DNA from 4 places in the Kluyvera sp. 1366 genome. Region 1 is predicted to be linked to each of the others. Evidence: predicted binding sites of a transcription regulator. Region 1 holds the regulator's gene; each other region holds the start of a gene.
What was found. The regulator CRP, encoded in region 1, controls carbon source genes, mostly activating them, when cyclic AMP is high. The targets are predictions, from matches to a motif close to ATGTGANNNNNNTCACAT.
Positions count from the first base shown of each region.

Region 2: the regulator CRP is predicted to act here: its motif matches at 2,533-2,550, upstream of epd (erythrose-4-phosphate dehydrogenase).
Region 3: the regulator CRP is predicted to act here: its motif matches at 5,938-5,955, upstream of idnD (L-idonate 5-dehydrogenase).
Region 4: the regulator CRP is predicted to act here: its motif matches at 2,978-2,995, upstream of mlc (sugar metabolism global transcriptional regulator Mlc).

Region 1 is NZ_JBTRDW010000010.1:42,212-49,782, forward strand. It holds gene tauA (taurine ABC transporter substrate-binding protein) at 1-118, opposite strand, end outside; gene ACVLVH_RS20525 (LacI family DNA-binding transcriptional regulator) at 352-1,332, shown strand; gene ACVLVH_RS20530 (LysE family translocator) at 1,334-1,936, opposite strand; gene ACVLVH_RS20535 (hydrolase) at 1,997-3,013, shown strand; gene ACVLVH_RS20540 (YheU family protein) at 3,016-3,234, shown strand; gene ACVLVH_RS20545 (phosphoribulokinase) at 3,296-4,165, shown strand; gene ACVLVH_RS20550 (OsmC family protein) at 4,227-4,631, opposite strand; gene crp (cAMP-activated global transcriptional regulator CRP) at 4,937-5,569, shown strand; gene ACVLVH_RS20560 (YccS/YhfK family putative transporter) at 5,628-7,571, shown strand, end outside.
Region 2 is NZ_JBTRDW010000009.1:182,836-190,406, forward strand. It holds gene fbaA (class II fructose-bisphosphate aldolase) at 1-6, opposite strand, end outside; gene pgk (phosphoglycerate kinase) at 111-1,274, opposite strand; gene epd (erythrose-4-phosphate dehydrogenase) at 1,326-2,345, opposite strand; gene tkt (transketolase) at 2,689-4,680, opposite strand; gene loiP (metalloprotease LoiP) at 4,954-5,706, shown strand; gene ACVLVH_RS20010 (YidB family protein) at 5,868-6,272, opposite strand; gene speB (agmatinase) at 6,327-7,247, opposite strand.
Region 3 is NZ_JBTRDW010000007.1:127,982-135,552, forward strand. It holds gene ACVLVH_RS16910 (response regulator transcription factor) at 307-930, opposite strand; gene ACVLVH_RS16915 (ATP-binding protein) at 1,030-4,662, opposite strand; gene ACVLVH_RS16920 (response regulator) at 5,143-5,844, shown strand; gene idnD (L-idonate 5-dehydrogenase) at 6,015-7,046, shown strand; gene idnO (gluconate 5-dehydrogenase) at 7,056-7,571, shown strand, end outside.
Region 4 is NZ_JBTRDW010000002.1:197,398-204,968, reverse strand. It holds gene ACVLVH_RS04475 (hypothetical protein) at 275-532, opposite strand; gene ynfM (multidrug efflux MFS transporter YnfM/SxtP(Kp)) at 701-1,957, opposite strand; gene ACVLVH_RS04465 (LysR family transcriptional regulator) at 2,052-2,948, shown strand; gene mlc (sugar metabolism global transcriptional regulator Mlc) at 3,083-4,300, shown strand; gene bioD (dethiobiotin synthase) at 4,403-5,107, shown strand; gene ACVLVH_RS04450 (nucleobase:cation symporter-2 family protein) at 5,286-6,659, shown strand; gene osmV (osmoprotectant ABC transporter ATP-binding protein OsmV) at 6,804-7,571, opposite strand, start outside.

The sequences.
Region 1 (7,571 bases):
CTTTGGCTGGTTCAGCCGAGGTCTGATACGCCACGGTAACGTTGACCGCTTGCGCCTGGAACGCCATCAGGGCCAGAGCCGCTGTGACCGCCGTTATTGTTTTTTTCATTGCCATCATCATTCACCCTAATGTGTTTTGTCTGGGCAGTTTCTCCAGCAACAGTAATTTCATAAAGGAATTAAAAATTATCCCTAATGACGATCCGTTCTTAGATCAACATCGGGCAAGGCTATGCAAAAAGTGCAAATGGAAAGAAAAGGGAAAGCGGTAAATATGTCACACGCTCACATGGCAGCTGTGATATTGATAGAGATCTCATTTTTTAACTCTTTACTAACGGTCCTGAATCCATGTCGATAGAGAAAGTCGCACACCTGGCTGGCGTGTCAAAAGCCACCGTTTCACGGGTTTTGAACCAGAATCCCGGCGTGCGCCCGGATACGCGTGCCAAAGTGCTGGCGGCCATCGACATCTGCGACTATCAGCCCAACCTACTGGCGCGCCAGCTGCGCACTTCGCAAAGCCATATGTTGTTAGTGCTGATTCCCGACATCACCAATCCGTTCTGCTCACGCGTGGTTCAGGGCATTGAAGCCGAAGCTGAAGCGCAGGGTTACCACATTCTGCTGTGTAACTCAGGATCGCAGCTGCGGCGCGAAGCGGCCTACATTGCGCTGCTCACCGGCAAAGTGGTCGACGGCGTGATCACCATGGATGCCGCCAGCAGCCTGCATGAGCTGAAAGAATTGATTGGCGATCAGCCTTGGGTGCAGTGCGCGGAATACGATCCGTCAATCGCCGCCTCAAGCGTGGCGATTGATAATAAAGAAGCGGCTTTCGAAACCGTGCGTTATCTGGCGAGCAAAGGCCGACGTCGTATTGCGCTGGTGAACTGTGATATGCGCTACCTCTATTCACATAAGCGTGAAGAGGGATATCGCGCGGCGCTGGAGCAGCTGGATCTCAGCTGGTGCGGTGTGGCTTACGCCGAGAATATCACCTGCGAAGCGGGCAGTGCGGCTTTGCGCGAACTGCTCACGCAGCCGGAACCGCCGGATGCGGTGTTTGCGGTATCAGATGTGTTGGCGGTCGGCGTCATCCACGCGGCGTTGGAAGCAGGTTTACGCGTACCGGAAGATTTAGCGGTGGTGGGATTTGATGGCATCAACTTTACCAGCAGCCTGAATCCACCGCTGACCACGATTGAGCAGCCGATGAATCGTATGGGTGTGCGCAGCGTACAGCTGTTGCTGCAACGCATCCGCCAGCCTAACGCGTCGGTAGTCCATGAAGTGTTGCCGTGGAAGCGCGTTGAACGCGCTTCCAGCTAACTTAGCGCCAAATCAGCAATACGCAGGCAGCGGTGAGCAAGCCCATCGCCAGATTGAAGATTTTCCACGCGCGTGGGCTGCGCAGCAGACGTCCAATCAGCGAGCCAAAGCCCATCCAGATCACCCCGGAAACCACGTTCACCATGAACATGCCGATGCTGATCGCCACCACCGAATGCAGATATTCGCTGCCCGCCAGGCTGAAGCTGGCCACCGCGCCGAGCGCCATCAGCCATGCTTTCGGGTTGATCAACTGCAGCAAGCCGCCTTGCCAGAAAGGCATCTGCTTCACCGTGACAGCGTCGGTTTCCAGTTTTTCATACTCGGCGCTAGCGATTTTCCATGCCAGCCACAGCAGATAAAGGCTACCGGCAATCTTCAGGATGAGATGCAGCGAGGGATAAAGCAGGATGAGGCCGCCGATGCCAAATGCCACCATTAGCAACATGACTTGCATACCAATCATGATACCAATCAGCAGCGGAATGGTGCGCAGGAAGCCAAAATTAGCACCCGAGGCGGTAAGTAACATATTATTGGGCCCGGGCGTGATGGCCGCGACCCAGAGAAAACCTAACATTGATAAAAAAAGACTCAGTTCCATGTATATTCGGGTGCTCCTCACCCAGTAAAGCGAACAACCCATCGAAGCTATCAGCGACTTATGCATCAGACAAGCCTTTACCCAAGCTATTTTGATCGCCCCAGCGGCGAGCGTTTTAAACCCCTGCGCGGATTCAGTAACGCGCATCTGCAAACGCTGCTGCCGCGTATTCTGCGGCGCCGCGTTACGTTACGTCCGCACTGGCAGCGTCTTGACCTGCCGGACGGCGATTTTGTCGATTTAGCGTGGAGTGAAGATCCGGCGCAGGCGCGTCATAAACCGCGCATGGTGATGTTTCACGGACTGGAAGGCAGCTTTCGCAGCCCGTATGCGCACGGCCTGATGCAGGCGTGTCAGGCACGCGGCTGGCTGGCGGTGGTAATGCACTTTCGCGGCTGCAGCGGCGAGCCTAATCGCTTAAAGCGCATCTATCACTCCGGTGAAACCGAAGACGCCACCTACTTCCTTCACTGGCTGCAGCGCGAATGGGGCAGCGTACCCACCGCCGCCGTCGGCGTTTCGCTGGGCGGCAACATGCTCGCTTGCCTGCTGGGTCAGCAAGGTCACGACGTGCCGATTGATGCCGGCATCGCCATCTCAGCGCCGCTGGCGCTCGAGCCTTGCAGCGGCAAGCTGGATGTGGGGTTTTCACGCTTTTATCAGCACTATTTACTGACGCAGCTGAAAAAGAACGCCACGCGCAAACTGCGCGCCTGGCCTGGCACGCTGCCGGTCGATCTCAGCCAGTTACGTGCTTTCCGCCGCTTACGCGAGTTCGATGATGCGATAACCGCACGTGCGCACGGTTTTATTGACGCCAACGACTATTATCAACGAGCCAGCGCGATGCCGTTGCTGACCGGCGTGCGTAAACCGCTGTTGATCATTCACGCGCAAGACGATCCCTTTATGACCGATGCCGTTATTCCGCAACCTGACCAGCTGTCAGCCTCCATTCAGTATCAGCTGACGCAGCAAGGCGGCCACGTCGGTTTCGTCGGCGGCACCGTTCTTAAACCGAAAATGTGGCTGGAACAGCGCGTGCCCGACTGGCTCTCAACCTATCTGGATGTGTAATTGTGATTATTCCCTGGCAAGAACTCGAAGCGGACACGCTGGAAAACCTGATTGAAACCTTCGTGTTACGCGAAGGCACTGATTACGGCGAGCAGGAACGCAGTTTGCTGCAAAAAGTCGCCGACGTACGCCGCCAACTGGAGCGCGGCGACGTGGTGCTGGTGTGGTCGGAACTGCATGAATCGATCAATATTATGCCGAAGGGTGAATTCCGCGGCTGATGCACCCCGCGGCAATTCGTGGTAACAATGCTCATCGCCGGACTTCACAGGGAGCTCTGTTATGTCAGCCAGGCATCCAATTATTGCCGTCACCGGTTCCAGCGGCGCCGGAACCACCACCACCAGCCTCGCCTTCCGTAAGATTTTCCAGCAGCTGAATTTGCATGCGGCGGAACTCGAAGGCGACAGTTTCCATCGCTACACACGTCCGGAAATGGACATGGCGATCCGCAAGGCGCGCGATCTCGGGCGCCACATCAGCTACTTCGGCCCGGAAGCCAACGACTTCGGCCTGCTGGAGCAGACGTTTAAACATTACGGCCAAACCGGCCTTGGCGAATCGCGCAAATATCTGCATACCTACGATGAAGCCGTGCCGTGGAATCAGGTGCCGGGCACCTTTACGCCGTGGCAGCCGCTGCCGGAAAACACCGATGTGCTGTTCTATGAAGGCTTACATGGCGGTGTGGTCACGCAGCAGCAAAATGTGGCGGAGCATGTCGATCTGCTGGTTGGCGTGGTGCCGATTGTTAACCTTGAGTGGATTCAGAAGCTGGTGCGTGACACCAGCGAGCGCGGCCATTCACGCGAAGCGGTGATGGATTCGGTGGTACGGTCAATGGAGGATTACATTAACTTCATCACGCCACAGTTCTCGCGCACCCACATTAACTTCCAGCGCGTGCCGACCGTTGATACCTCAAACCCGTTTGCCGCACGCGAAATTCCGTCGCTCGACGAAAGCTTTGTGGTGATTCATTTCCGTGGTCTGGAAGGCATCGCGTTCCCCTATCTGCTGGCGATGATTCAGGGATCGTTTATTTCCCACATCAATACGCTGGTGGTGCCGGGTGGCAAAATGGGATTGGCGATGGAGCTGATTATGCTGCCGCTGGTACAGCGACTGATTGAAGGGAAGCGGATTGAATAAGCGAAGTCATTCCGTAGCGGCGCAATTTATTGCGCAATAAATTGCGCCGCTACAATCCGAGTTATAACTCGATCACTTCATAGCTGTGGGTAATTTCCACGCCTTTACCCAGCATGATCGCTACCGAACAATATTTTTCCGCTGACAGATCAACCGCACGCGAAACGGCCTTATCGCTCAACGCTTTACCGCTAACGATAAAATGCAGGTTGATGTGGGTAAAAATGCGTGGCGCTTCTTCACGGCGTTCCGATGTGAGCTTCACTTCGCAATCGGCCACATCGCTGCGCCCTTTTTGCAGGATCGACACCACATCAATAGCACTACAGCCGCCCGCGGCCATCAGCACCATTTCCATTGGACTTGGCGCTTTATCACCGGAATTACCATCCATCAATACCTGATGGCCGGATGAGGATTCTCCGAGAAAGGTAAGACCTTCCACCCATTTCACTCGTGCCTGCATGATTCTTTCTCCTGAAGCGGCGGTTTTGCCGCCAGAGTACGCTTTCACCTGACAAACAGCAATCCAGAGTAATCCCCCTTCTGCTGAAGCGAGACAACACAAGACAGCTCGCAAAAGCTGTGCTACAAACAGTGCTGAAAATATTTTCGTCATCACAGACGAAGGCCGGAAGAATCAAAAGCGTAGCTTAAGAGTCCACCCGGAATAATTTTTCCTTTACTGGAAACGCTCGACGATTAAACCGCCTGACAGGGAAAAAATGCCCCCTGTGTTTTGGGCACGATTACAACAGAGGATAATAGCGAATGGTTCTCGGCAAACCGCAAACAGACCCTACACTCGAATGGTTCCTGTCCCATTGCCATATTCACAAATATCCATCCAAAAGCACGCTCATCCATCAGGGTGAGAAAGCGGAAACGCTGTACTACATCGTAAAAGGTTCCGTAGCGGTACTGATTAAAGATGAAGAAGGCAAAGAGATGATTCTCTCCTACCTCAATCAGGGGGATTTCATCGGCGAACTCGGTCTTTTCGAAGAAGGCCAGGAACGCAGTGCTTGGGTGCGTGCGAAGTCTGCCTGCGAAGTGGCTGAAATTTCATACAAAAAATTCCGTCAGCTGATTCAGGTAAACCCGGATATTTTAATGCGACTTTCGTCGCAAATGGCGCGTCGTCTGCAAGTGACATCTGAGAAAGTGGGCAACCTTGCCTTCCTCGATGTCACCGGACGTATTGCGCAAACGCTGCTAAATCTGGCCAAACAGCCAGATGCGATGACTCACCCAGACGGGATGCAAATCAAAATCACCCGTCAGGAGATTGGTCAGATCGTGGGCTGCTCACGCGAAACCGTGGGTCGTATCCTGAAAATGCTGGAAGATCAGAACCTGATCTCCGCACACGGTAAAACCATCGTCGTTTACGGCACCCGCTAATTTCTTCTCACCCACGGCGTGATGGCAACATCGCGCCGTTTCTATTTGCGATGAGCTGATGTGGCGCCGAATCATCTATCATCCCGAAGTTAACTATGCGCTGCGGCAAACGCTGGTGCTGTGCCTGCCTGTGGCTCTCGGTTGGCTGTTTGGCGATCTGCAAAAAGGTCTGCTGTTCTCGTTAGTGCCCGCCTGCTGCAACATGGCGGGACTGGATACGCCGCACAAACGCTTCTTCAAACGCCTGATTGTGGGTGGTTCGCTGTTTGCCACCGGCAGTTTCCTGATGCAAATCCTCACCGCTTACCAGATACCGCTGCCGCTGATTTTACTGGCGCTGCCGCTGCTGATTGGCGTAACCGGCGAAATCGGCCCGCTGCACGCGCGCCTGCTGCCCGCCACACTCATCGCCGCCATCTTTACGCTCAGCTTAGTGGGACGCATGCCGATATGGGTGCCGCCGCTGCTCTATATTGGCGGCACGCTGTGGTACGGCTTGTTCAACTGGTTCTGGTTCTGGCTGTGGAAAGAGCAGCCGATGCGCGAATCGCTCAGCCTGCTGTTCCGCGAGCTGGCGGATTACTGCGATGCCAAATACACCTTACTGACGCAGCTGACCGATCCGGAGAAAGCGCTGCCGCCGCTGCTGGCGCGCCAGCAAAAGGCGGTCGACCTCATTACCACCTGTTATCAGCAAATGCATATGCTGTCGGCGAGCCGCGATAACAGCCACAAACGCCTGACGCGCGCTTTCCAGGTGGCGCTGGATTTACAGGAACACATCTCCGTGAGTTTGCATCAGCCCGAAGAGGTGCAGAAGCTGGTTGAGGAGAGCCACGCCGAAGCGGTGATTCGCTGGAACGCCAAGATTATCTCGGCGCGGCTGCGCGTGCTGGCGGATGCGATTCTCTACCATCAGCTGCCGGACCGTTTTCACATGGAGAAACAGCTCGGCGCGCTGGAGAAAATTGCACGCCAGCATCCGGATAATCCGGTCGGCAACTTCTGCCTGTATCACTTCAGTCGCATCGCCCGCGTGTTGCGTACGCAGAAGCCGCTCTACACGCGTGACCTGATGGCCGATCGCCAGCGCCGTTTGCCGCTGTTGCCGGCGCTGCGCAGTTATCTGTCATTCAAATCCACCGCGTTACGCACCGCAGCCCGCTTCGCTGTGATGCTGATGTTTGGCAGCTCGCTGGCGCTGTTCTTTAACATCCCCAAACCTTACTGGATTCTGATGACCATCATGTTCGTCAGCCAGAACGGTTACAACGCCACGCGCGTGCGTATTCAGCACCGTGCGCTGGGTACTTTCGCCGGATTGCTGATCGCCGCCGCGTCGCTGCAGCTGGCGGTGCCGGAATCGATCACGCTGCTGTTTATGCTGGGGATTACGCTGGCGAGCTATCTGATCACGCGGAAATATTATGGCTGGTCGATGATTGGCTTTACCGTCACGGCGGTGTATTCGCTGCAATTGCTGTCGCTGAACGGCGCACAGTTTCTGCTGCCGCGCATGATGGATACCTTGATGGGCTGTTTAATTGCCTTCGCCGGGATGATTTGGCTGTGGCCGCAGTGGCAAAGCGGGCTGCTGCGCAAGAACGCGCATGATGCGCTGGAAGCCTATCAGGAGGCGCTGCAACTGCTGCTGGGGCCGGAACAGTCGCCCGATAAACTGGCTTATCAGCGCATAAAGGTTAATCAGGCGCACAACGCGCTGTTCAACTCATTGAACCAGGCATCGAGCGAGCCGGGCTTTAACCTGCAATATCTGAAAGATATGCGCATGTGGGTTACGCACAGTCAGTTCATCGTCGAGCATATTAATGCCATGACGATTCTGGCGCGCGAGCACACCATGCTGACATCGAAGCTGGCAGAAGGTTATCTGCAATCCTGTGAAATCGCGCTGCAGCGTTGTCAGCAGCGGCTGGCGTATGACGGTCCGGGCAACGACAGCAATATTCTGGAAGCGCCGGAGAATCTTAATGAAGGGCCG
Region 2 (7,571 bases), on a different contig from region 1:
AGACATGTTTGTGTCCCGTTTCGTTACCGTTCATCCCCGAAGGGATTGCGATTTGTGTGCCCCATAAAGGGCTAGCCTTCAGGCGACGCCCAAGCGTCGCCCCCAAAGAGTTACTGCTTCGCGCGCTCTTCCAGCATAGCAACTGCTGGCAGTTTTTTACCTTCCACGAACTCGAGGAATGCGCCGCCGCCGGTAGAGATGTAAGAGATCTTATCTTCGATACCGAACAGATCGATTGCAGCCAGCGTATCGCCGCCGCCTGCCACTGAGAATGCATCGCTATCGGCGATTGCATTTGCCACGATTTCGGTACCTTTACGGAAGTTCGGGAACTCGAACACGCCAACCGGACCGTTCCACAGAATGGTTTTCGCGCCTTTCAGAATAGCGGCCATCGCCTGTGCGGTTTCGTCGCCGAAGTCCATAATCTCTTCGTTATCCGCCACTTCGGAAACCTTTTTCACGGTTGCCGGGGCAGTTTCAGAGAATTCCGTGCCTACGCGAGAATCAGTAGGAACCGGGATACCAAACTGATCACGCAGACCTTTTGCTGCTTCGACGAAGTCTGGCTCATACAGAGATTTACCGACGTTGTTATCGATAGCCACGAAGGTATTCGCGATACCGCCGCCGACAATCACGGTGTCAGCAATCTTCACCAGCGACTGCAGCACATCAAATTTGGTCGACACTTTAGAACCGCCAACCACAGCAACCAGCGGACGCTCTGGATTACTCATCACTTTGCCCAGCGCTTCCAGCTCAGCTGACAGCAGCGGACCGGCACATGCGATTGGGGCAAATTTGCCCACGCCGTGGGTAGAAGCCTGTGCGCGGTGCGCGGTACCGAAGGCATCCATCACGAACACGTCGCACAGTGCGGCATATTTCTTCGACAGCCCTTCTTCGTCTTTTTTCTCACCTTTATTAAAGCGCACGTTTTCCAGCACAACCAATTCGCCCGCGCCGACTTCAACGCCGTCGAGGTAATCTTTTGCCAGGGTAACGTTGGTGCCGTTCAGTTTATCTTTCAGGTAGTTAACAACCGGCAGCAGGGAAAACTCTTCGTTGTATTCACCTTCGGTCGGACGACCCAGGTGAGAGGTAACCATCACTTTCGCGCCCTGTTTCAACGCCGCTTCGATGGTAGGCAGAGAAGCACGAATACGTGCATCTGACGTCACTTTCCCTTCTTTCACTGGCACGTTGAGATCGGCACGGATCAGAACGCGTTTACCAGCAAGATCCAGATCGGTCATCTTAATTACAGACATGGTGAACCCTCTCGTTGATTCTCATAAGTTTTGCCAGACGCAGTCCGCGTCTTACCTGAAACCGCTTGCGGCCATTGCTAACGTGGTGTCGATCATGCGGTTAGCAAAGCCCCATTCGTTGTCACACCAAACCAGCGTTTTGATAAGGTGATGACCACTGACCCGCGTTTGCGTGCCATCGACTATGGCACTGTGCGGATCATGGTTAAAATCTACTGAGACTAACGGTAATTCCGTATAGTCAACTATACCACGAAACGCCCCTTCTGACGCGTTTTGCAGCAACGCGTTGACCTCACACGCCTTCACCGCTTCGCGCACCGACACGCTCAGATCAATGGCTGTCACGTTGATGGTGGGCACGCGCACGGCAATCGCCTCAAAGCGATCGTTAAATTTCGGAAAAATACGGGTAATGCCAGCAGCGAGACGCGTATCTACCGGAATGATCGATTGGCTGGCGGCGCGGGTACGACGCAGATCGCTGTGATAGGCGTCGATCACCTGCTGATCGTGCATCGCCGAGTGAATGGTGGTCACGGTGCCCGACTCAATGCCAAAGGCGTCATCCAGCAACTTGATCACCGGAATAATGCAGTTGGTGGTGCAGGATGCGTTGGAGACAATGCGGTCAGTTTGTTTAAGAGCTTGTTCGTTGACACCGAACACGACAGTGGCATCGAGATCGTTGCCGCCCGGATGCGAGAACAACACTTTCTTCGCGCCCGCCTGTAAATGGGCTTCGCCATCATCACGGCTGCCATACACACCGGTGCAATCCAGCACGATATCGACACTCAGCTCGCGCCACGGCAGCACATCTATTTCGGCCAGATGCAGGATGCGAATGGTGTCGTCACCGACAAACAGCTGATCGCGCTCCTGGCGCACATCAAAGGCAAAACGGCCGTGGCTGGTGTCGTACTTCAGCAGATGCGCCATGCCGGCGGCGTCTGCCAACTCATTAATGGCGACCACGGTGATCTCAGCCCGGCGACCGGTTTCATACAGGGCACGCAACACATTACGCCCGATACGACCAAAACCATTTATTGCTACGCGAACGGTCATCTCTACCTTCAACCACACCCGAAAAAACGTGCCGATTAGCCTGAGCGTTTCACACCGGTTTGTACAGGGAATTATTGCTTACCCACATGAGTGAGATGCACGATTTCGCTCACAACTGAAACGGTTCAGCTAGAGTAATGCAAGAGAGGAATAACGGGAATGATTGCGATCAAGTGAGTGGCTGAATATTGGATCTACGTCACAAATTTTCCACTGACGGATTATTACTGCAGGAATAATTGAACCGTTTCAGGTTAGATACGCCTGCATTGCAGGTGCGCGCGATGAATCGCGCCGCTACAGGCTGTGCTTAACCGGTAGCGGCGCAATTTACTGCGCAAAGTTACAGAATCGATTTCGCCGTTTTCACCACGTTCTCAACCGTAAAACCAAACTCTTTGAACAGCTGATCCGCAGGCGCTGACTCACCGAAGGTGGTCATACCGACGATCGCGCCGTTTAGGCCGGTGTATTTGAACCAGTAATCCGCGATACCCGCTTCAATCGCCACGCGTGCGGCAACCGCTTTTGGCAGCACGGATTCACGGTACGCCGCGTCCTGCTTGTCGAAGGCGTCGGTGGATGGCATAGACACCACGCGCACCTTGCGGCCTTCCGCCGTCAGCTGATCAAACGCAGCCACTGCCAGTTCCACTTCTGAACCGGTGGCGATCAGGATCAGCTCTGGCGTACCTTGGCTGTCCTTCAGCACGTAACCGCCGCGCGCCACGTTGGCCAGCTGCTCAGCGCTACGATCCTGCTGCGCCAGGTTCTGACGCGAGAAGATCAGCGCCGACGGGCCGTCAACGCGCTCAATCGCGTACTTCCACGCCACCGCTGACTCAACCTGGTCGCACGGGCGCCACAGGCTCATGTTTGGCGTCACGCGCAGGCTGGCCATCTGCTCAACCGGCTGGTGCGTCGGGCCATCTTCGCCCAGACCAATCGAGTCGTGGGTGTAAACCATGATCTGACGGATTTTCATCAGCGCGGCCATACGTGCGGCGTTGCGCGCATACTCGACGAACATCAGGAAGGTGGCGGTGTACGGCAGGAAGCCGCCGTGCAGCGCGATACCGTTGGCGATGGCGGTCATACCGAACTCGCGCACGCCGTAATGGATATAGTTGCCCGCCGCATCTTCGTTGATCGGCTTCGAGCCGGACCATATGGTGAGGTTACTCGGCGCCAGGTCAGCGGAGCCGCCCAGATATTCCGGCAGGATTTTGCCGAAGGCTTCGATGGCGTTCTGCGAGGCTTTACGGCTGGCAATTTTCGCCGGACTGGCCTGCAGCTGCTCAATGAACTTCTGCGACTCGCTGGCCCAGTTCGCCGGCAGCTCATTGTTCACGCGACGTTTGAACTCGGCAGCCAGTTCCGGATGCGCGGCGGCGTAGGCGGCAAACTTCTGGTCCCATGCGGACTCTTTCGCCTGGCCGGCTTCTTTGGCATCCCACTGCGCGTAGATGTCTGAAGGGATTTCAAACGGACCGTGGTTCCAGCCGAGCTGCTTGCGGGTCAGCGCGATTTCATCGGCACCCAGCGGCGCGCCGTGCGAGTCGTGCGTACCGGCTTTGTTCGGCGAACCAAAACCGATAACGGTTTTGCACATCAGCAGTGAAGGCTTGTCGGAAACCGCTTTGGCTTCTTCCACCGCTTTTTTAATCGCGTCGGCATCGTGACCGTCCACGCCGCGCACCACGTGCCAGCCGTAGGCTTCAAAACGTTTGGCGGTGTCGTCGGTGAACCAGCCGTCAACGTGACCGTCGATGGAGATGCCGTTGTCGTCATAGAAGGCAACCAGTTTGCCCAGCTTCAGCGTACCGGCGATGGAGCAGACTTCGTGTGAGATGCCTTCCATCATGCAGCCGTCGCCCATAAGCACGTAGGTGTTATGGTCTACGATGTCATGACCCGGACGGTTGAACTGCGCCGCCAGCGTGCGCTCGGCAATGGCAAAACCCACTGCGTTAGCGAGGCCCTGACCCAGCGGACCGGTGGTGGTTTCAACGCCTGCGGTGTAGCCGTATTCCGGGTGGCCTGGAGTTTTAGAGTGCAGCTGACGGAAGTTCTGCAGCTCGCTCATTGGCAGATCGTAGCCAGTGAGGTGCAGCAGGCTGTAAATCAGCATTGAGCCGTGACCGTTCGACAGCACAAAGCGGTCGCGGTCTGCCCACAGCGGGTTAGTAGGGTTATGGTTCAGGAAGTCACGCCACAGCACTTCGGCAATGTCCGCCATGCCCATTGGGGCACCCGGATGTCCCGAATTGGCTTTCTGTACTGCATCCATACTTAACGCGCGAATGGCGTTGGCAAGCTCTTTACGAGAGGGCATCTTCTACTCCAGGTCGGATTAATGCTCCGCCACGCTTAACTTATTGTAATTAATCAGTTATAAGGCGAAGCGAGAAAAAAGTCGCACATCAATGTACATGAAAATCAGGACAAAAGTACATGCATCTGGGTGCTAAATCACGGGTAACCGTTTGCATTTCCGGGCTTGTCTGCTAGTCATTGAACAACATGCGAGCTATAACCAAAGCGTTTAAACACCTGGGCCAGTTTCAGGTGTTTGTTTTCCTTACCTTGTTACCCAAAGGATGCCGATATGAAAATGAGAGCCACAATTGTTGCTCTGGGAATGGCTTCGCTGCTGAGCGGCTGCGAAGGGTTTGATAACAACGCGCTGCTACAATCGGGTGCGCAGGCTTATCAGGCCTATGCGCTGAACGATACGCAGGTGAAAGAGTTGAGCGATCAATCCTGTGCGCAGATGGATAAAGACAATCAGGTTGCGCCCGCTAACAGTGAATACCAGCAGCGCCTGAACAAAATCGCGGCGGCGCTAGGCGACAACATCAACGGCGTGCCTGCCAACTACAAGGTTTATCAGACCAAAGACGTTAACGCCTGGGCGATGGCGAACGGTTGTATCCGCGTCTATAGCGGGTTGATGGATATGATGACCGATAACGAAGTCGAAGGTGTGCTGGGCCATGAAATGGGCCACGTCGCGCTGGGCCATACGCGTAAAGCGATGCAGGTGGCGCTGACGACCACCGCAACGCGCACCGCTGCGGCTTCCGTCGGCGGCGTGATTGGTTCGCTGTCACAATCACAATTGGGTGAAATGGGTGAGAAGCTGGTGAATGCGCAATTCTCGCAAACTCAGGAAACACAAGCCGATGACTACTCGTTCGACCTGCTGAAAAAGCGCGGCATCGATCCGATGGGATTAGCGACCAGCTTTGAGAAGCTAGCGAAACTGGAGCAAGGAAGACAGAGTTCGATGTTTGACTCGCATCCGGATTCGGAAGCCCGCGCCCAGCATATTCGTGAGCGTATTGCGGCTGGGAAATAGATCGTGCTTGCTGTCCCCCTCCTCGGTCCTCCCCCATGAATGGGGGAGGAAGACGCTGCCACATGTTAGTGAGGAAGCTGCATATAGCTGCGTCTCCTTCCCCCATTCATGGGGGAAGGCCGGGATGGGGGACAGCAAGCAAAGATCAAAAAAAACAACCTTCAACGCTTAAACAATCCATCCACCATCGCACCCAAATCCTGGGTATTCGACGTCTTAATGTGGCCCTGCGGCGATAGCTTATCAATCACCTGCGGCAATAAGGCAGCCAGCGTACCGGACGCACCCTGTACATCGGTGCCGAGCTTATCCGCCAGCGACTGCAGCTGATCATTGCCAAGCGCATTTTGAATCTCGCCGCCATCAATCGACATGTTACTGCCGCTGCCAAGCCAGCTATTCAGCACCTGCCCGAGTCCGCCCTGTTGAAACTTCTGCAGCAGCACTTCAGCGCCGCCCTGTTCCTGCACCCAGTTCCAGATAGCCATCAGCTGTTGCATCTGGTTGCCCTGCCCGCTTCCGTTGCTGTTTCCTAGCGATCCTACTAAATCGTCCAGTAAACCCATAGTCGCCTCCGCAGATTAATTAACCGCCAATAAGTGTAGCCGCAGGAGAAAGGATTAACCTTTATTTGCCGCCTGCACGTGCAGCATGTCCAGCGCCAGTGTGGCTGCGGCCAGCGAGGTCAGATCGGCGTGATCGTAGCCCGGCGCCACTTCCACCAAATCCATACCGACGATATTCATGCCCTGCAAACCGCGAATCAGCTTGGTGGCTTTATCGCTGCTCAAGCCGCCAATCACTGGCGTGCCGGTGCCCGGTGCGTGGGCGGGATCCAGACAATCGATATCAAAGGTCAGATACACCGGCAGATCGCCAACGGTACGCTTCACTTCCGCCAGAATGTCATCAACGCTGCGATCGTTGACCTGCGCGGCATCCAGCACGTTAAAGCCCAAGCTCTTATCGAACTCGGTACGAATACCGATCTGCACAGAGTGCTGCGGATCGATCAAACCCTCTTTTGGCGCGGTGAAGAACATGGTGCCGTGATCGAAAGTAGGACCATTGGAATAGGTATCGGTGTGCGCATCGAAATGCACCAGCGCCATTTTGCCGAAGTGCTTAGCGTGTGCACGCAGCAGCGGCAGCGTGACGTAGTGGTCACCGCCAAAGGTCAGCATGCGCTTACCGTTCGCTAGCAGTTTCTCGGCGTGCGCCTGCAGTTTGTCAGAGAGATCCTGTGAATCGCCAAAGGCATAAACCAGATCGCCGCAATCCACCACGTTCAAACGCTGGCGCAGATCGAAATCCCACGGCCAGCGACAGCCTTCCCACGCCAGGTTGGTGGAAATCTGGCGGATTGCCCCCGGACCTAAACGGCTGCCTGGACGACCGGAGGTCGCGGCATCGAAAGGAACACCGGTGATCACCCACTCAGCGTCACTGTCGTAAGGCTGGAAGTTGAGGGGGAAGCGCATGAAACCAAAAGCGTTAGAAACCAATGAGTTATCATACTGATTGCCCAAGGTGTTATGCATAACTGGTCCTCTTAAGATCCGTAAGTCGATAGGTCTGTTTAGGTATAGATGAAAAAAATCCCCTCAACGTAAATACTACGAGGAAGGGATAGATGGGCGTGATTATTACGAAGATTGAAGTTGGGTGCAATCAATGCTTTGACGTGGTAAGCCTCCAGAAAAATCAAGGTCAATCATTTCGGCTGGAGAGAGCTTGAAACCACAAACGATAATAATTTAATCAAGAATGTTTTGAGCAAAGTGAATAAGGAAAATTGAGCCTTTTCTCAATTATCTTCATAGGAAGGCAGGCAATAATTTCATCGATTGAAAAGTAGCAAATAC
Region 3 (7,571 bases), on a different contig from region 1:
AGTGGTCGGATGAGTGAACTCTAGCGGGATTTTGCAGGGAAGGAAGTGTGTGGCGTTCAGCCTGTGAGAAGTATCAAAAAAAAGCAGGGCGGTAAGTCGCAGACGAAAGTATCGGACTTCTTTCGGCAGGCACGGGAAGAAACCTACTCGCCCTGTAATAGCATGAAGAAGGGGCTAATAAATTAGCTCTGTGGTTATTAATTCCTTTATAACTCAATCTTTTTAAAAACTGTCCGGGGTTAGGACAAGGCATATCATGCCACGCCATAACGTTATTAATCAGCAAGACTAGTCTTGATTTTTCTTTCAACAAGCCCCATTGCGACGTGCAAGTTCGATGATATCAACCAGGTTTTTTGACTCGAGTTTTTGGAATATCTTTGTTTTATAAGTGCTGATTGTTTTATTATTTAATCCCAATTCGCAAGCGATGGTTTTATTGGACTTCCCCTGTGCGAGCTGTCGCAAAATTAAATTTTCACGGTCAGTCAGGCGAGAAAGCATATCTTGCTCATTCGCATAACGCTGACGTTTATCCAGAATGTCGCCCGGTAGATAATTCACATTATTAGAAACGCAGCCAATGGCGGCGATCAGTGTTTGAATGGGATCGTAAGTTGACACGAACCCATTCGCACCCTGGCTAAGTGACTGTATAGAAAGGTGGTTATTGCCATCCTGACTAATCAGTATGACTTTCATCCACGTCTTTGATTTGACGATATCGCGTAAAAATGCGATGCCATTTTTTTCTTTAAAGTCAGGATCTAATATTAGTATGTCGATGTGGTGATGAATGATATCATCAATACCATCGTTAATTGTGTGCGCAGTAGTGACACAATTAAAGCCATTCATTAATAATAAAGCCTGCACGCCGGCGGCAACCAAACGATGCTCATCAACGATGAGGATTTTTGCATTAAACATATCTCTCCCTTTAACGGCACCGTAATGATGACGTTGACGGCCATTATGTCCGGCAGATTAATAGGGCGAACCGAGAAATGTCTCGATAAGATTATGATTCTATAAATCTTGATGATTTTTCAGGCGATGTTTCTCAAATTCTTGCAAGGATTCATTAACACGTTTCATTTCCTCGACAATCTGCTGAATTAACGCTTGCGGATCGCGGGCTTCCTCGCGGTGTTTCTCCAACTTGCGGCCCAGTTCAGTCAACGTTGGAGCATTTAGCATTGCTGCTCCTCCTTTTAATTTGTGACCCAGCTGTGACAGGGCGCTGGCATCATTGGTTTGCTGAAGTGATACCAACAACTCATCGTGGCTGGTTCGTATGCTGTTGAGTAACACCAGACAACCTTCACTATCCTGTTCGGCCAATTGTGTTAACAGCTGTGGGAAGGAGGAGATACTCGCTGCCGGCGGGGCCTGGATTTCGGGTTTTATGGCGCTGCGCCGGGTACAACGTGCAACCTGAGCAAGTAAGCTCTCTAAATCCAGCGGCTTGAAAAGACAATCGTTCATTCCCGCCTGAAGGCAGCGTTGCATAATATGCTGCTCAGCCGATGCAGTCAGGCCGAATAGCATGATCGGTGTTAACTGATGCTCATGCTCGTATAGACGCAGCGCTTCAGCGAACTGAAAGCCGTTCATGCCAGGCATATTACAGTCTGTGATGATGAGGTCGAAACGTAATGGATCCTGCTGCCATAACGTCAGTGCTTCTGCCGCACTTTCACTCACCATGACTTGATGGCCAGCCAGTTCAAGCTGTTTCCCAAGCAGTAATCGGTTGGGTGCATGATCGTCGATGATCATCACGGAGAGCTTGTCGGAGATCAGCGGCTGCGACAAATGAGGCTGTGTTTGATCCTGCGGTTCACCGGGCAAGGCACGGAAATAAAAAGAGAACACCGCGCCTTCCCCTGGCGCACTTTCCACAATCAGCTCACCATCCAGTAGATGCGCCAGATTACGACAAATGCTTAATCCTAATCCGGTGCCAATTTGCTGCTGCTGACGATCGCCCACCTGCACAAAAGGTTCGAAGATGGCGTGCTGTTGGTCTTCCGTCATGCCACAACCTTGATCGCTAACTTCGATCACGAATTCACAACCGTCCTCCTCCTGCGCAATGCCCTGCATGAGCACAACAGTGACAGTGCCGTAATCGGAAAACTTAATGGCGTTGCTCAATAGGTTGGAGAGAATTTGATTCAGCATCAATGGGTCTGTTTTCACCCAGTAAGCAGCAATATCCATCTCTACCCGCAGTTCAAGTCCCTTAATCTCTGCTTTATTACGGAATAGCGTAACCGCTTGATCGAGAACATCAGGAAGGTAGACCGTTTCTAACGTTGGTTGATAAAGGCCGGACTCGATTTTCGACAAATCGAGAATATCGCCAATCAATGACAGCAACGCGCGTGCCGAATGATACGCAACACGGATGTTCTCTGAGAGTGAATCAGCCGGTTGCAAGCGAGTTTCGAGCTCCAGTAAGCCAATCATGGCATGCAGTGGCGTGCGGATTTCATGGCTCATGCTGGCAAGAAATTCACTTTTGGAGCGGTTGGCTTTATCAGCCACATCTTTGGCGAGTTGTAACTCCTGCAGCAGCGCATTGCGTTCAGTGACATCCAGCCAGCCCCCAATAACACCTGCGACATCACCGTGCCGATCGCGAAACGGCAGTATCCAGTGATAAAGCTGGAATGTCCGCTGTTCAAAATCCATGTGTATATCGCGCATGACGGCTTCGCCATCCAGTAAGGTTTTTTGATAGCCATCTTCAATACTGTGAATACTGGCGTTATTGCCAGTGAGAACGTCCGACAGTCGTTTACCGATGACATCTTCTCGCTGGAAATCCATAAAACGTAGGTAGGCATTGTTGCAATCCACTAATCGGGTTTGTTTATCGCGGATATACATGGCAACGGGCGAGTCATTGAAGAGTGTATGGGTGAAATTGAGCTGATTTTTCAATGCATTTTCAGCCTGAATACGCTGCTGAATAACCTTCCGCAGATGACGGTTCCACAGCAAAATAAGGGCTATTAATCCGGTCGAGACCGACACAATCAGCAAGATAACTTGTTTGTAACTCTGCCATGAAGCACTGAGGAACGGCATCTCTGACTGACGCCAATGTGCCAGCAACTTGAACATGGTTTCGGGAGGAATCGCGATCAAGGCTTTATTGAGAATGCTAATCAGCGTTTCATTACCGGGTTCAACACGCATGACAAAACGTGCCGGGTCTGCACCCAACGTGGTTTCAATAATCAGGTCATCTGCGTAATGGTTGTGGAGCAGATAATCCACAAAAATCTTTGGCAGCACTACCGCATCAATTTCATGCGCCTGCAATTCACGCAAGGCCTGCAAAGGATCATTGATATAGGCGAGGTTCAGATGGGGATAATGCAGAAGCATCCAATCCTTCATCTGCCGGTTGTTCAGCATGAGAGCCGAGCCAAAGGGAAAAGGATCCCGAGCCATAATATTCCGAGGGCGTTTATGGCGAATAATGACCCAGTGTGAAACCAGCCATGGGCGGGTTATTAACTGAGGGGGCATATCCGGGGTAAGCATCTCAAGCGCATACAGATGTGGAAAATGCTTATCGGTTTGGTTACGTCCACTTTCTTCCTGAACTTCTGAATTAAATGTAATGCCACTTTGGTTGGCTATCAGATCTAAAACATCAATGATCATGCCGCGAAACGGCATGCTCCCGTTGCGACTGCTGAGTGGAGCGAGGGTTTGCGGTAGTGCGGTGTTGATACGCGGGTGTGCCTGCAGCCATTTCTCCTCTTCATGCTTGAGTGCAAGCGGATTACGCTGCAGCACATGGTACGTATCCAGTTGCCAGCGCTTCGCTATCTGCATGCGAATAGAGAGAGGAATTTGTGTTAAGGCAAAATTAATCGCTTCGGCAAGTTGTGGATGACGCGGGCTAATGCCAAAGCTGAAATTCATCGGAATAGCGTGGTCATCTTTGGTTATATCCAGCGCATTTGCGAACATGAAGCGATTTAGGTGCGTAAGTGTGGCGGCATTGCCCCATACACGCTCTGTTTGGCCAAATACTGTTGCTGCGACAGCATCGTAGTAACCAGGAAAGCGAACTAAAAGGTCGCTCTTAAAAGTCTCTTCTAAATGTGCACGCATCAACGCTGAACCAGACCAGGCCATGCGATTGGGTTCATCAATTTTTAATTGAGCGTTTCGCTCAGACTTAAAACCGATCGCTGCATAATCCAGCATCCAGGGGTCGCTGGCGATCAAGGTTTGCGCCTCTGCTACTGAGGATTGCTCCACATAGATCGCTAATAGTTGCATTTCTCCGCTGGTTACGGCTTCCTGGGCCGCGCTATGGCTGGCGTAATAATGGATTTCTATTGTGGTATCCAGCATATTCTGAATCAGAGAGAGATAATCCGCACTTACGCCTTCGAATCGTCGCGTATCCATATCCATAAAAAGGGGCGGTTGTGGTTGCCCAGCGACAGCAACTTTGAGAACGTGATGACGAAACTCTGAAGAGATAGGTTCAGCCAGTTGTAAAGCAGGTTGAGCTACATCATATCGCGCCAGTAATTGCAGTTTTTTCTCTGATGCTATTAATGAACATGAAACTAAAGCCAGAAAAAATAAGGCCAACAAGCGAAAAGTATTAAGATTAATTAGCACGCTGCCTTCTTAAGGTATCCATTAATGTCTATCAGGACCAGGGATTATAAAGATATTATTATCTTTCGCTCGTTCTATTCTTTTACTGTTAAAATTTTGCGACCATTCTCAAATGTTTGATTTTTAGCGAAAGAGAGAGGGTGATAGCGATGTAACTATATGATGTTCATTTCTTAGCTTATTCAGTTAGTTAGATTGCTCCTTTTCTTTCAAGACAATTCTTATGTGGTCTTGTTAAGGAGTTAAGTCAGACTTTTCCCACTTTTACGTGAGCAGGCAAGTAAGAATCTATCACGGAAAAATATAAACCTAAAAGGGGTATATAAAAATGACCGCTATTAGGGTGACGCTATCGATTTAGAATTCTGATGTTGTGAAGGCTATTTTTCACAGCTGTTGTAATCGACACCATTTATTTATTGAAGCGGGTGTGACAGTCAGAATTGGACAAAGTTAATGCTGTAATAAAGGAATAAATAAATGGTATATGCACATAATAAACAAGTGCGTGTGGCTGTCCTTGATGATCACCCCATGGTTCGTACCGTTTTCGAGTTGTGTTTAAAACATGAGCCCGATATTCATTTGGTGGGAACCTGGGCTTCAAGTAATGAATTATTTAATCAGCTAAGAAGTACCGTAGTTGATGTGCTGGTACTGGATTTCCTGCTGGGTGAACGTGAACTGGATGGCTTGGCGCTGGTGAAGCAACTGCGTAATCATTATCCCCAGCAAAAAATTCTGATCTCTTCTTCAATGGAGAGTCCGGCCATCGTCAAAATGGTGCTAAGCGCAGGCGTGAAGGGCTTTATTGGTAAAAGCCACAATATGCAGGAAATTACCCATGCGATTCGTCAGGTGGCGCAGGGCCGTTTGTTCTTGTCTAAAGAAGTCGCCTACGAGGTTGAAAATCTCTATGTCATGAGCGAAGAGTCGCTGGATGACAGCCTCGATTTTAGCAGCAAAGGCAATATGTATGAGAAGGTGAAAACCCTCAGCCCGCGTGAAGTTGAAGTGGTGCGTTGTTTTCTCGATGGTTTGAGCGTGTCACAAATTGCCGTGAAGTTTAAGCGCAGCCGTAAAACCGTGAGCGGGCAGAAACAATCGGCGCTGAAAAAGCTCGGTTTACGTTCGGATTCTGAACTGTTCAAATACAGCCACGACCTGATGTCAGGCTATTAATTCTCTTCACAGGCGGCCACTTACGGCCGCCTGTTTTCTCTTCGGCATCGCAGACTTCACGTTCCAGGTAACAGCTTTCCGTAACATGTCTTTAGGTGATGTTCATCACAGTTTTAAGCCGCATAACCCGGTCTGATGGCCCCCATTGCTACAGCTCTTATGGGGACGTTATGAATATCGAAACGCAATCCGGCGTAATCACTGGAAAAAAACAAGTCAGCGTTGCGCAGCAGCAGGTGAAATGGGACGGCAAAGGTACGCTGGTGCGTATCACGCGTGGCGGCATTTGTGGATCCGATCTGCATTACTATCAGGAAGGCAAGGTCGGTAGTTTTGAGATCAAAATGCCGATGATCCTGGGCCACGAAGTGATTGGTTATGTGGTGGAGAGCGACAATCCAGCACTTAAACCCCAACAAAAAGTCGCGGTAAATCCCTCTAAGCCTTGCGGCGCGTGCAAATATTGCCAGCGCGATCAGGAAAACCAGTGCACCACCATGCGCTTCTTCGGCAGCGCCATGTATGTGCCGCACGTTGACGGCGGTTTTACCCAATACAAAGTGGTGGATAGCGCGCAATGCGTGCCGTTCCCGCAGGATGCTGATGAAACGGTCATGGTGTTCGCTGAGCCGCTGGCGGTGTGTATTCACGCCACGCAGCAGGCAGGTGATCTCACCGGCAAGCACGTGTTTATCTCAGGCGTGGGTCCGATTGGCTGCCTGATTGCGGCGGCGGCCAAAGCGCGCGGCGCGGCCTCCATTGTGTGCAGCGATATCAGCGAGCGTTCACTGGAGATGGCGCAGCAGATGGGCGCAAGCGAGGTGATTCATGCCGCCGACGGCGATTTCGCGCCCTATCTTGCCGACAAAGGCTATTTCGATGTGACGTTTGAAGCCTCCGGCCATCCTTCTTCGCTGCAGCGCTGCCTCGATGTGGTGTGCGCCAAAGGTACGCTGGTGCAGGTTGGCATGGGCGGCACCATTCCCAATTTCCCGATCATGGCGCTGATTGCCAAAGAGATTAATCTGGTTGGTTCCTTCCGCTTTACTCATGAATTCAACACCGCCGTCGAATGGCTGGCTACCGGCGTGGTAAACCCGTTGCCGCTGTTCAGCGGTGAGTATGCCTTGCAGGATATCGATGCCGCGCTGCAGTTTGCCGGCGATAAAACCCGTGCCGCTAAAGTCCAGTTAACCTTTTAAGGAGCAGTGATGAGCCAGTTATTTTCCCTCGAAGGCAAGCGTGTGCTGCTGACCGGTTCGGCGCGCGGCATTGGATATCTGCTGGCGCGCGGCCTGGCGGAAGCCGGTGCTGACGTGATCGTCAACGCCACTACGCACGAAGGCGCAGAGAAGGGCGCGGCGCAGCTGCGTGAGTTGGGCTTACGCGCGCATGCCAAAGCGTTTGATGTCACGCAATCGGCGCAGGTGAAACAGGCGGTAGATGAGATCGAAGCGGAGTGGGGCGCGATTGATGTGCTGGTGAATAATGCTGGCATCCAGCGTCGTCGGCCGTTCCTTGAATTCCCGGAGCAGGACTGGAATGACGTTATCGCGGTCAACCAGACCGCCGTATTCCTGGTTTCGCAAACTGTGGCGAAAAAAATGGTCGAGCGTCAGCAGGGTAAAATCATCAATATCGGTTCGATGCAGAGCGAATTAGGGCGCGACACCATCACGCCTTACGCGGCCTCCAAAGGCGCGGTGACTATGCTGACGCGCGGCATG
Region 4 (7,571 bases), on a different contig from region 1:
AATGAGCGGAGGGAAACCGTTTGTCGGGCTTTTATTACTGAATATTTTTTATCAAGAGTGGCGTAATTAATAGCCTTACGTTTTTACGCTTTCTGTCATCAATACGAGCGCGAACTAGATCAAAAACGGGGAGATAGAGGCGACTGGACCTGACGCCACTTTGAGCGCCTTAAGGTCCAGTTATTATTACACTTAAATTTATAGTTATTATGAAACGCCGCAGTGCTGCTTAACAAAAGAGTTAAGTCTGCTGACCACTCTCACATCATGATTATCAGAGTCGCACCATGTGTTTTAGTGCCACACTATTTTGAGTCGTCATGTTTTTTTTTAACCCCACCGGACAGCAGTGCTCGCAGCCCAGCGCGCTGGCATAAAATTTACGCGCTTGCTGAATGGCGGCATTTGGCGTGTAGAAAGTCCCAAGGAAACGGCGTGCCTCATCGGCGGGTAGGTACGGGCATCCCGTTGCGTGTACTACATGGTTGTCGTTATAGCCGGCATGCTTATCGACGTAATAATAGAGTCCCATCTATCGTCCTCATTGCTGTGAAATAATAAAAGTCTAACTATTGTTGGAATGGAATGAATTATAGCGACGAATGGCCGTTTTGTTTTATCTGGGACTGTGAGATCACCGGATGGCGTGGACTTGATGAGAGAACGGGGCGCATTAGCCCCGTTTAACAGATGAAAGGTATTACAGTTTCCGGCACTGCAATCGCCAGCCGACCAGCAAAGCCATTAATAATAGCAAGCTAATGAATGCCGTAACGCCCATCCAGCCATAGCTGTGCCAGAACACGCCGCCCAATGTACCCGCCACGCTGGATCCAACGTAATAGCTAAACAGATAGAGTGACGATGCCTGGCCTTTAGCCCGACGCGCACGCGGGCCAATCCAGCCGCTGGCAACGGAGTGCGCCGCAAAGAATCCGGCGGTGAACAACATCATGCCGGGTAAAATCAGCCATAGTGAGTTAAACGCCGTCAGCAGCAATCCCGTCAGCATAATCGCAGTTGCGCCAATCATCACCGGACCGCGTCCAAAGCGGCTGGTCATCGCGCCGGCTTTCGGTGAACTCCAGGAGCCGGTCAGATAGACCACCGACAGCAATCCCACCACCGCCTGGCTCAGCGACCAGGGCGCACTCAGCAAGCGATAGCCGATGTAGTTGAACAGCGTGACGAACGCGCCCATCAGCAGGAAGCCCTCAGCGAACAGCAGCGGTAATCCTTTGTCGCGCCAGTGCAAACGGAAGTTGATCAGCAAACTACGCGGACGCAGCGAAGCTGGACGGAAATGACGCGACGCAGGCAGAATTTTCCAAAACATCAGCGCGCCCGCCAACGCGAAACAGCCAATCACGCCCACCGCAACGCGCCACGAGAAGAAATCGGTCAATACGCCCGTCAACAGGCGTCCGCTCATGCCGCCAATCGAGTTACCGCTGATGTACAGCCCCATGGAAAAGGCGATAACGCGTGGATGAATCTCTTCACTCAGATAAGTCATGCCAACCGCTGCAACCCCGCTCAGCGATAAGCCAATCAGCGCGCGCATCAGCAAAATCCCCTGCCAGCTGCTCATTGTGGCGGAAATCAAGGTACAGATAGCCGCGAGCAACAGCGCGGTAACCATTACCGATTTACGCCCAATCGCATCTGACAGCGGCCCGGTAAACAGCAGGCCCAACGCCATTAAGCCGGTCGATAGCGAGAGAGAAATACTGCTTTGCGCCGGAGAAACACCAAACTGTTGCGATAACACCGGCAGAATGGGCTGCACGCAATACAGCAGGGCAAATGTAGCAAGACCAGCGGAGAACAGCGCCAGCGTCACGCGCATAAACTGCGGCGATCCGCGTTCAATCCATTCTGAAGGGGTTGCAGCTGGAGCAGGCTTTACGGACAACTCGTCTTCATCGAGTATCACCGCCTGAGAAGAGCGACTCACGGAACATCCTCGTTTGAACAATCATGGCGTTACTGTAGGAAAGGGCGAATAGGTTGTACAATATATTAATAATCTCAAATGAGACTTTTAAAGTATGAATGTTGAGTTGCGTCATTTACGCTATTTCGTTGCCGTCGCGGAGGAACTGCATTTTGGCCGCGCCGCGCAGCGCCTGAATATTTCGCAACCGCCGCTGAGTCAGCAGATTCAGCAACTGGAGCAGGAAATTGGCGCGCAGCTGTTTACCCGCACCAATCGCAGCGTACAGATCACGCCCGCCGGCGCGTTGTTTTTGCAGGATGCGCGTGCCATTTTGTTACATGTCGAGCAGGCCGCCCGCCGCGCCGCACGCGTGCATAGCGGGCAGGAGGGCGAGTTGCGCATAGGCTTTACCTCCTCAGCGCCGTTTACCGGTCTGGTTTCTGACGCGCTGTACCAATTCCGCCAGCGTTGGCCAGAAGTACACATTCAGATGCAGGAGAACAACACGCGGCAGCAGCTTGCGCCACTTCATGATGCTCGACTCGATCTTGGTGTGATGCGCAATACGCCGCTGCCCAGCGATCTGCAGCATCGCGTGTTACTGCGTGAGCCGCTATGCGCGGTAGTGCATTGGGCGCATCCGCTGGCCGATGCAGAGTCGATTTCCATTCAGGCATTAGCCAACGAGCCGTTCGTATTTTTCGATCCGCAAGGCGGCACTGCGTTGTACGGTGAAATCCTGGCGCTGCTGCATCGCTATCAAATCAAACCTTTTATTACGCAGGAGGTGGGCGAGGCGATGACCATCCTTGGTCTGGTGGCGACCGGACTCGGCGTGTCGATTCTGCCGGCGTCATTCAGCCGTGCACGTCTGGCCGATGTGGTGTGGATCCCGTTGCAGGAGAGCGACGCGATTTCTGAAGTTTGGCTGGTCTGGTCAGCGACGCGAGAACCAACGGCGCAAATGAGCAATATGATGTCGCTGATGCTGCAAAATGCAGAGAATTGACTCCGCAGTTGAATGAGGGCCCAAACTTTATGTGCGATAAATCACATTTCTAATCAAATATTTGACGCTGCAGGGCAATCTGCATCACCATAGCTGCTGTTTATTTAGAAGCGCGAAAATAATGGGAGCAGGGCGTGAATCTGTACAGTCAACCTGGTCATATTGATCAGATAAAACAGACCAACGCTGGTGTGGTTTACCGACTGATTGACCTTTACGGCCCGATTTCGCGTATTGAGCTTTCTAAACGTGCCCAGTTAGCCCCCGCCAGCATTACCAAAATCGTGCGTGAAATGCTCGATGCCCATCTGGTTCAGGAAACTGAATTTCAGGAGCCAGGCAGTCGCGGTCGTCCCGCGATTGGTTTGATCCTCGATACGCTCGCCTGGCACTATCTCGCCGTTCGCATTCAGCCCGGATTTATTACGCTGACGCTGCGCGATCTCAGCAGCCGCGCGCTGCAGGAAGATCGCCTGCCGCTGCACGCCAGCGCCGACAAACCACTGCTGCAAACCTTGCACGAGACAGTGAATGACTTCTTTATTCGCCACCAAAGCAAGCTGGAGCGTTTGACCGCCATCGCCATTACCTTGCCAGGATTGATCAACGCCGCTTCTGGCGTGGTCCATCGTATGCCGGGTTATGACGTGCAGGATATGCCGCTGGGAGAAACGCTGGCGCAGCGCACCGGTCTGCCGGTGTTCGTGCAGCATGATATTTCCGCCTGGACGTTAGCCGAAGCGCTGTTTGGCGCATCCAGTGGCGCGCAACATGTGATTCAGATTGTGATTGATGAAACCGTCGGCGCGGGCGTGATCAGCGGCGGACAACTGCTGCACAAAAATGGTCGTACGCTGGTGGAAATTGGTCATACGCAAATCGATCCTTACGGCCAGCAGTGTTATTGCGGCAATAATGGCTGTCTGGAAACCGTCGCCAGCATCGGAAGCCTGCTTAATCTCACCGCCCAGCGTTTGCCGTCGCAGCCGGACAGTGTATTGCATCAGACGCCGTTGACGATTGAGAGCTTATGCGCAGCCGCGCAGCAGGGCGATCGCCTGGCGCGTGATGTGATTGCGGGCGTCGGACATCATATTGGCCGCATGCTGGCGATGATGGTAAACATCTTTAATCCTCAACAAATCCTTATCGGTTCGCCGCTGAATCAGGCCGCCGATGTGCTGTTCCCTGCGGTGAGCAGTACCATTCGACAACAAGCCTTGCCCGCATACAGCAGTAAAATCCAGCTCACACCAACGTCTTTCAGCGATCCCGGCACCTTTGGCGGCGCCGCACTGATAAAAGACGCGCTCTATAGCGGCCATTTATTGGTAAAACTGTTGCAGGGATAATTACAGCTCACCTTAAGTTTGTCCTAACGCAATCTGCCCGCGAAAACATTTCCTTAAACTGCCTCCTTCGCACGTTACACATCGCTTTAATGAAGGAGGAGAATGGTGAAAACGCTTTTTGTCACCGGTACCGACACCGCGGTGGGTAAAACCGTGGTATCACGCGCATTATTGCAGTGCTTTGCCAAGACGAATCTGTGCGCCGCAGGCTTCAAACCTGTCGCCAAAAGCGCGCAACTCACATCTGAAGGCTTACGTAATAAAGATGCCCTGTTATTACAGCAGGCTTCAGGTCTCGCTCTCGATTATTCCGCCGTCAATCCTATCGCCTTACAAGAGGATGAAATCAGCACCAGCGCGTCGCAGCGTATAGATTATCCGTTGCTCAGCCGCAGTCTAAACGATTTGCAGCAGCGCGCCGCGCGCGTGGTGGTAGAAGGCACCGGCGGCTGGCGCAGTTTAATGAACGACTTACAGCCTTTGTCCCACTGGGTGCGGCAGGAACATTTACCCGTTGTGTTGGTAGTCGGCATTAAAGAAGGTTGCATCAGCCACGCTTTACTGACCGCCGAGGCGATTGCGCAGGATGGATTGCGACTCGTGGGTTGGGTAGCCAACCGTATTAATCCCGGTCTGGCGCATTACGCTGAAATTATTGATGTTTTGAGCAACAAGTTAGGTGCACCTTTATTAGGCGAGTTGCCTTATCTGCCGCGCGCAGAACAACGGGAACTGAGTGGTTATCTGGATATTTCACTGCTCGATGACAATATTACGCACGACAACAGTGCAAAGCCTGCGGCCTGATGAAACAAAAAGCCGCAAATGATCAATGGCTGAATCTAAGATTTCAGATTCAGCCCTCCTCTTTACTGAATTAATTGCCATAATATTCAATATCTTACTTGCAAATTTTAATAAACCCCTTGTTCTGGCGTGATTCATGCATCAGCAGCTCTGATGAATATCTTGCCGGAGCACCTGTATGTCGCAATCAGATGAGAAAGGTTTGTTGTATGGGCTGAATGACCGCATCGGTCCATTGCCTGCATTTTGTGCCGCACTACAACATGTGCTGGCCAGCGTAGTGGGTATCATTACGCCGCCGCTGATTATTGGTTCCGTGTTGGGATTACAGGCATGGAACCCTTATCTGATCAGCATGTCGCTGCTCGTTTCCGGTCTCGGTACTTTCCTGCAGGCGCGCCGCTTTATGGGCATTGGCGCAGGCATGATCTGCCTGCAGGGCACCAGCTTTGCCTTTCTCGGTGTGATTCTGTCGGGCGGATTGATGGTCAAAGCGCGCGGCGGATCGCCAGAAGAGATCATGGCGATGATCTTTGGCTGCAACTTAGTAGCGGCGATGATTCCGATGTTGATCAGCCGCTGCATCGCGCCATTACGCAAAGTGTTGACGCCGGTGGTTACCGGCACCGTTATTACCTTAATTGGTATCAGCCTGATCAAAGTCAGCATCACCGATTGGGCTGGCGGCCATAACGCCAGCGATTTTGGCGCGCCCGGCAATCTGGCGCTCGGTGCCTTGACGCTGCTGGTGATTATCGTACTTAACCGTTCGCAAAATCGCTGGACGCGGCTGGTTGCGGTGGTGGCCGGCATTGCTGCGGGCTGTATCGCCGCAGCGTTAACCGGCCATCTCACCCTTAAGCCAATGGATGATACGCCGTGGCTGGTAATGCCGGCGCTGTTCCGTTTTGGTTTTGCCTTCGACTGGACCATCTTCATTCCCATCGCGCTGGTATCGGTGATAGCCGTGATTGAAGCGGTGGGCGACCTCACGGCGAACTGCATGTTGTCGCAGCAGCCGATTGAAGGCGAAGCGTTTGAGCGCCGCATGCAGGGCGGTATTTTCGCCGATGGCATCAGCTGCTTGCTTGCCGCCCTGTTCTCTGCCTTTCCCAACACCACTTTTGCGCAAAATAATGGCGTCATCCAAATGACCGGCGTTGCCAGCCGTTATGTTGGCATGGTGATCGGCGTAATGCTGGTGCTGCTCGGTATGTTCCCGGCGATTGGCTATATGCTGCAGCAGATTCCACCGCCGGTGCTGGGCGGCGCGACCATTGTGATGTTTGGTAGCGTGGTGGCGGCCGGCATCCGCGTGATGACGCAAACGCCGCTTGGCCGCCGCGAGATGCTGATTGTTGCCGTGTCGTTTGGTATCGGTTTGGGTGTCGAAGCGGTGCCTGAGGTGCTGAAACAGTTCCCGACGCTGATTAGCAACCTGTTTGGTCACGCAGTGACTACCGGCGGGATGCTGGCGATTATTTTGAATGTCGTGCTGCCTTCAGAGCGCAGCGAAGCAGTGGCGGCAAAAACGGCTGAGGAGTCGCGTTAACAAAGCGCACGGAGTCAAATAGCCGAGGGGCATATGGCAGAGGAGTAAAGCATCCCGCGCCAGGGAAGGCGCGGGCTGAGCCTCAGGGATGATTTATGGCGACTTTACGATCTGCCATATGCCCCTCGGCGACTGCTTAGGGTTTTACGGATTCAACCGACGGCGCGTACGTCCAGAACTGAGATAATCGGCAATGTAATCCTGCGATATCTCGCCGCTATAACGACCTTCCTCATCGACGATCGGCATCCACACCGTGTTGTGCTCATACAGCTTCGACAGCACCACGCGCAGGTTTTCTTCCGCTTTGCCCGTCACTTTAAAGGTATGCAGCATCTCTTCGCAGCGGCCAGTGGCGCCGCGCGCTTCACGACGCTTCACAAATCCCAGCGGCTTGCCATCTTCATCAACCACCGTCACCGAACGCATATCGTTATCGTCCATGGTGGCGAAGGCCTCCTGCAGTGGCGTATTACGCTGCACGGTGATGGTGGGCTGCTGATCGGTGACATCGCCGGCCTGCACCAGCAACAAACGTTTCAGCGTACGGTCCTGACCGACAAAGGAGCCAACAAAGTCGTTCGCCGGTTTGGCTAACAGCTCATCCGGGCTGGCGCACTGCACAATTTTCCCCTGACCAAACACCGCAATGCGGTCGCCGAGTTTCAGCGCTTCATCAATATCATGGCTAACCAGCATCACGGTCTTCTTTAACTGGCGCTGCATCTCAAGGAATTCGTTCTGAATCACTTCACGGTTGATTGGGTCGACCGCGCCGAAAGGTTCATCCATCAGCAATACCGGTGGATCCGCAGCCAGCGCGCGAATCACGCCAATACGCTGCTGCTGACCGCCGGACATTTCGCGCGGATAGCGATGCAGGAACTTGGTCGGATCGAGCGCCACCATGCT